Linked DNA regions of Rhodopseudomonas palustris. The protein of the gene in region 2 binds, or shares a complex with, the protein of the main gene of each other region. Links are inferred from orthologs where the notes say so. Each region holds a gene or a part of one and is shown on either strand. Other genes may lie near its edges. The genes, in order: xseA and HZF03_RS04815.

Evidence for each region.
Region 1: the proteins of HZF03_RS04815 (region 2) and xseA are in contact, whole or in part, in a cryo-EM structure (PDB 8TXR), measured with the Escherichia coli proteins. The link is inferred for Rhodopseudomonas palustris from one-to-one orthologs.

Annotation. Positions count from the first base shown.
Region 1 is NZ_CP058907.1:1,254,392-1,257,635, forward strand. Bases 198-3,123 are described here. They hold xseA (exodeoxyribonuclease VII large subunit), read right to left. Parts: upstream 2,505-3,123; coding sequence 891-2,504; downstream 198-890. Other genes in these bases: lpxK (tetraacyldisaccharide 4'-kinase), read left to right, coding at 198-505; HZF03_RS05865 (DUF2093 domain-containing protein), read right to left, coding at 515-742; purD (phosphoribosylamine--glycine ligase), read left to right, coding at 2,742-3,123. In the rest of the region: more of lpxK, read left to right, coding at 1-197; more of purD, read left to right, coding at 3,124-3,244. UniProt on the Escherichia coli protein: Bidirectionally degrades single-stranded DNA into large acid-insoluble oligonucleotides, which are then degraded further into small acid-soluble oligonucleotides.
Region 2 is NZ_CP058907.1:1,037,535-1,040,552, forward strand. The notes cover bases 266-2,965. They hold HZF03_RS04815 (exodeoxyribonuclease VII small subunit), read right to left. Parts: upstream 1,892-2,965; coding sequence 1,640-1,891; downstream 266-1,639. Other genes in these bases: dxs (1-deoxy-D-xylulose-5-phosphate synthase), read right to left, coding at 266-1,225; HZF03_RS04820 (histone deacetylase family protein), read right to left, coding at 1,975-2,904. Also shown: more of dxs, read right to left, coding at 1-265; HZF03_RS04825 (bifunctional metallophosphatase/5'-nucleotidase), read right to left, coding at 3,010-3,018. UniProt on the Escherichia coli protein: Bidirectionally degrades single-stranded DNA into large acid-insoluble oligonucleotides, which are then degraded further into small acid-soluble oligonucleotides.

The DNA.
Region 1 (3,244 bases), 220 kb from region 2 along the record:
GCGCGCGCCGCTGCCGTTGCAGGTCGCGCGCACCGATGCGCTGGTCGTGGTCGGCGACGGCACCGCTGCGGACGGCCTCGCGCAGCAAATTACGACGAAGGGCGGCGTGGTGCTGCGAGCCCGACTGGTGCCGGAGCCGGCGTCTGTCGAGGCACTTCGCGGGCGGCGGGTGCTGGCGTTCGCCGGCATTGGCGATCCGGCGCGGTTCGTCGCGACACTTCGGGACAGCGGCGTCGAAGTGGTCGAGCAACGCGCGTTCGCCGATCACCACCCGTTCACGGCGGAGGAACTGGCCGAGCTCGCCGCTGCGGCCAAGCGCGATGGACTGACCTTGGTCACGACCGAAAAAGATCTGGCGCGGATCGGCGGCGCGCAGCAGGCGCTTGGGGTGGAGATCGTACCGTTTGCCGTGACGCTGGCGTTCGGCGACGAGGCCAAGCTGCGGCTGTTCCTGCTCGACCGGCTCAACGGCGCGCGCGCCGCGAAGCTTGCCGGGCGGCGCTGAGACGCGGTCTCAGCTCTTGGGCTGAAACGCGTCGGGATAGTGCCGCTTCAGCACGGCTTCGGGCGTCGCGTACGGTTCCTTGAGATCGACGCTCCAATATTTCAGCTCGTCGAGCGGGATCTGCACCCCGGTGACGGCGCAGCGCACATAGGTGCCGGGCGAGATCACGCGGAAGTCGCCATCGAGATATTGCACCTGGGCTTCGCCAGAACCCGAGAAGCCAAATTTATTCAGCACGGCCGATCTCCTGGAAAACCGCAGGTTGCGGAACGACGCAACGCTGCGGGTCGATACACCCTGACAGATAGAACGGAAGCGCCGCATTGCAAACCGCCGTCCTGTCATGGCGGAGTCGTTTTCCCCGCGGTCCAATGGTCGTCCGGATCTAGAATAGTGACCCCTGGTCGGCGGGACTTGTCGGCCGCTTGGCCGGCTTTGCCGGTGCTGGCGCCGGTTTGGCAGCCTCGGCCGGCGATCCGCTGCCGCCGTCGGCGGTAACAGCAACCCGGCCGTCGGCAAATTCGACGCTGAGCCGGGCGCCTGCGGCGACAGACGCGGCGGCGTGCACCGAGCGGCCATCGGCGTCCCGCACCAGCGCGAACCCGCGCGCCAGCACTCCTCGGTATGATAATGCGGTGAGGAGCTTGCCGGTGGCGTCGACTCGCGCCTGCCGGCGTTCCAGCAGGGTGATCAGCGCCCGCCGCGCCCGCTCGGCGAGACGCTGCAGCCGCTCCTGCTCGCGGGCGATCCGCATCCGCTGCGCCTGCTGATTGGCCAGTTTCGAGGCCTGCAGCCGCACCGCCAGCCCCTCGAACCGCTCCCGGCGATGCCGTAGCGTGGCGCGGGCGCAGCGTTGCAATTGCGTGCCCGCGCTGTCGAGCCGGTGGGCGCTGTGCGCCACCTGCGCCCGCAGCACCTTGAGCGTCATGCCCGCCGCTGCCGCAGCGAAACGGCGGTGATGGGCGTTCGTACTGGCGCGCAGGGCACGGGGCAGGGCGGCGGACGCGCCGTCGAGCCGCTGTCGTGGAATCGCGAGCAGGTCGGACGCACCCGGCAGGGCGCGGGCGGCGGCGCGCAGCTCGTTGCGGCGGAAATCCTGGCCGCGCTGCCAGCTCGACAGTATCCGCCGCGCCAGCCCGCCGACTTCGACGAACAGTTCGGCCCGCACCGGCACCGCCATTTCGGCCGCCGCCGTCGGGGTCGGCGCCCGCTTGTCGGATGCGAAATCGATCAGGGTGACGTCGGTCTCATGGCCGACCGCCGAGATCAGCGGGATCATGCTGTCGGCGGCAGCGCGGACCACAATCTCTTCGTTGAACGACCACAGATCTTCGAGGGAGCCGCCGCCGCGCGCGACGATCAGCAGGTCGGGACGCGGGATCGGGCCGTCTTCGGGCAGCGCGTTGAAACCGTGGATCGCGGCGGCAATCTGCTCGGCCGAGCCTTCGCCCTGCACCCGCACCGGCCACACCAGCACGCGGCGCGGGAAGCGGTCTTCCAGCCGGTGCAGGATGTCGCGGATCACCGCCCCGGTGGGAGATGTGACGACGCCGATCACCTCCGGCAGCCACGGCAACAGCTGTTTGCGCGCCTCGTCGAACAGGCCCTCAGCGGCGAGCTTCTTCTTGCGCTCTTCCATCAGCGCCATCAGCGCGCCGACGCCGGCCGGTTCGAGCGCCTCGATCACGATCTGATATTTCGACGAGCCGGGGTAGGTGGTCAGCTTGCCAGTGGCGATGACTTCCAGGCCTTCCTGCGGCTTGAACCGCATCCGGCCGGCGACGCCCTTCCAGATCACCGCCTCGATCTTGGCGCCCTCGTCCTTGAGCGCAAAATAGCAGTGACCGGACGAATGCGGCCCGCGGAATCCGGTAATCTCGCCGCGCACCCGGACATGCCCATAGGTGTCCTCGACCGTCCGCTTCAGCGCCTGCGACAGCTCGGAGACGGTGAATTCGCCGACATTGGCGAGGGCTTGGGGCGTTTGCAGTCGGGCCATGCGATTCGATCGGGGTTTCGGGATGCGGCGGAAGGTAGGGGCTTTCGCCGCGGACGCCAACCCGCGGGGACGTCCAGTCTGCCGCGCCGGTGCGGCCGGATCGTGCCGCAGCCGGGCGGACGGCGACTTCGGCTCCGAGCGTCCGGACATATCCACATCCGCGCCGGCGCGCGTTGCCGGGCGCGTGCCGCGTGTTACACCTCGCGGACCATCCACAGGGCGCACGGTCAGGCTTTCATGAACATCCTTCTCCTCGGCTCCGGCGGGCGCGAACACGCACTGGCCTGGAAGATCGCGGCCTCGCCGCTGGTCACCAAGCTGTGGTGCGCGCCGGGCAATGCCGGGATCGCCCGCGAGGCGACCTGCGTGGCGCTCGACATCGGCAACCACCAGGCCGTGGTCGAGTTCTGCAAGGCCAATGCGGTCGACCTTGTCGTGGTCGGGCCGGAGGCGCCGCTCGCCGCCGGCATTGTCGACGATCTGGCCGCGGCCGGCATCAAGGCGTTCGGGCCGAGCCGGAAGGCGTCGCAGCTCGAAAGCTCGAAGGGCTTCACCAAGGATCTGTGCAAGGCGCACGACATCCCGACCGCGGCTTACGAGCGGTTCGGAGATCCCAACCAGGCCAAGACCTACATCCGTGCCCAGGGCGCGCCGATCGTGATCAAGGCCGACGGCCTGGCCGCCGGCAAGGGCGTGGTGGTGGCGATGACGGTGGCCGAGGCCGAAGCCGCGGTCGACAT
Region 2 (3,018 bases):
CGTCGTGCACGATCTGGTCGTAGGCGCGCTGCAGGAAGGTCGAGTAGATCGCGCAGAACGGCTTGTAGCCTTCGGTGGCGAGGCCGGCCGCGAAGGTCACGGCGTGCTGTTCGGCAATGCCGACGTCGAACGTGCGCTTCGGGAAGGCCTTCTCGAAGATGTCGATGCCGGTGCCCGACGGCATCGCCGCGGTGATGCCGACGATCTTGTCGTCCTTCTGGGCTTCCTTGACCAGGCTCTGGCCGAACACGTTCTGATAGGAGGGGGCGTTCGACTTGGCCTTGGCCTGGGCGCCGGTGGCGATATCGAACTTGACCACCGCGTGATACTTGTCGGCCGCCGCTTCGGCCGGGCCGTAGCCCTTGCCCTTCTGGGTGACGACGTGGATCAGGAACGGGCCGGTGTCGGCATCACGGACGTTCTGCAGGATCGGCAGCAGGTGGTCGAGGTTGTGGCCGTCGACCGGGCCGACGTAGTAGAAACCGAGTTCCTCGAACAGGGTGCCGCCGCCCATCATGAAGCCGCGGGAATATTCCTCGGCGCGGGCGGCGCGGTCGGCGATCAGCTTCGGCAGGTGCTTCCCGATCTGCTTGCCGGCCTCGCGCAGCGACCGATAGGTCTTGCCCGAGTACAGCCGCGACAGATAGGCGGACATCGCGCCGACAGGCGGGGCGATCGACATGTTGTTGTCATTGAGGATGACGATCAGCCGGGAGTTCATCGCACCGGCATTGTTCATCGCCTCGTAGGCCATGCCGGCCGAGATCGAACCGTCGCCAATCACCGCGATGACGTTGTTCTTCTTGCCGGCGAGTTCGCTGGCGACCGCCATGCCGAGGCCGGCCGAGATCGAGGTCGAGGAGTGGCCGGCGCCGAACGGGTCGTGGTCGCTCTCGGTGCGCTTGGTGAAGCCGGACAGGCCGCCGCCGGTGCGCAGGGTGCGGATGCGGTCGCGCCGGCCGGTCAGAATCTTGTGCGGGTAGGCCTGGTGGCCAACGTCCCAGATCAGCCGGTCGCGCGGGGTGTCGAACACATAGTGCAGTGCGGTGGTCAGTTCGACCACGCCGAGCCCGGCGCCAAAATGCCCGCCGGTGACCGATACCGCGTCGATCGTCTCCAATCGCAATTCGTCGGCGACCTGCCGAACCTGATCGATCCGCAGCTTGCGCAGATCTTCCGGTGTGCGAATGGTGTCGAGAAGCGGTGTTTTACTAAATTCGGTCACGGCGATATTCCAGTCTTATAACTATAGGGTGGTGAGTCCCTCGACGAATGGTCCGAGTGTCCAGTCTGCGCGAGCCTCACCCGGCTCCCGCACTCCTACGTCAGGAGAAATCAACGATCGAAGCGTAGTGTGCGCTCCCGATCGTCGAAGTGACCTCGATCACTTATTGCGGCTGCACACGTCCACCGAACTTGACAGTGCCATCCCGGCGAGTGTCAAGCGCGGCGCATAAGCTCATACCTTTACACAAACCCGTCTTTAAAGCCAACCATCGGCCGCCCAAGGCTTGGTCAGGCTGCGTAAACTTTCGGCCAACAGGGTTGATGGGGGTAATTTCGGAACTCCAGTGTTGCGCCGCAAACACGGTGGGTGCCTGGATGGTGGCGCAAACAATTACCTTTACGTATGGTTGAGTTACTGCACGTCCAGCGGCTCGGTGCCGGTCGGAGCGCCCTGCGCGTCGGTGGTAATCTTGTCCACGCGGGCTTCGGCCTGCCGCAGCAGATCCTCACAGCGGCGCTTCAAAGCTTCACCGCGTTCATAAATCGTGACCGACTCCTCGAGCGGCACCTTGCCGTCTTCGAGCCGCTTGACGATGGTCTCGAGTTCCTCGAGGGCGCGCTCGAAGCTGAGCTTTTTCACATCGGTGGTTGCGGCTTCGGCCATTTCGCATTCCCAGCTGCACCGCGCGGGGGGCGCGGCAGCATTGTTTTGGTTGTTGTTCTTGGTCGCCTGACGGGGCGGCTGGTTCAAGCGCCCATCAGGGCGCCGACGTGAGCCGCAACCGATTCACTCAGGCCCTGGAGGTCATATCCCCCCTCGAGGACCGAGACAATCCGCCCGCCGGCGGTCTGGGCCGCGACCTCCATCAGGCGTTCGGTGACCCAGCCGAAATCTTCGGCGCGCAGGTTCAGGCTGGCCAGCGGATCGCGGTAATGGGCGTCGAAACCGGCCGAAATCACGATCAATTCCGGCGAAAACCGCTTGAGCTGGGGCAGGATCAGCTGCTCGAACGCGAACCGGAACTCGGTGCCACCGTCTTCGGAGGCGAGGGGGGCGTTGACGATATTGTCATATTCGCCGCGCTCGCCCTGGGAGCCGGTACCTGGGAACAGCGGCATCTGGTGAGTTGAGCAATACATCACGGTGCGATCGCCCCAGAAGATGTCCTGGGTGCCGTTGCCGTGGTGGACGTCGAAATCCACCACTGCGGCGCGCTCGATGCCGTATTGCCGCTGGGCGTAGCGCGCGGCGATCGCCGCATTGCCGAAGAAGCAGAACCCCATCGGCTTGGTGATTTCGGCATGGTGCCCCGGTGGACGGGTGGCCACGAAGGCGTTGGCGGCCTCGCCCTTCATCACCGCGTCCACCGCGGCGACCGAGCCGCCGACACCGCGTAGCGCGGCTTCGAACGTGCCGGGCGACATCGAGGTGTCACCGTCGACATAGACGATGCCGGTGGACGGCGACATGTGGCGCAGCTCGACGATGTGGTGATCGGTGTGGCACAGCGCGATGTGCTCGAGCGAGCCGATCGGCGACTCCGCGCGCGCCAGCGGTGCAAAGCGTTCTTCACCGAGCGTCTTGTTGATGGCGACGAGCCGCGCAGCGCGCTCAGGATGTCCTTCCGGCGTGTGATGGTCGAGGCACGCGGAATGGGTCAGAAAAAGCGTGGTCATTCAGAAGTGCCCGGGCGCCGATCTGTGTCTGCGATATATTCGAATGAATGTAGTTATTCGCAGCGACGAGCGAAAGGGCCGCTTAAGGCTTAGCCGGCCGCAAGCTTAATTCAA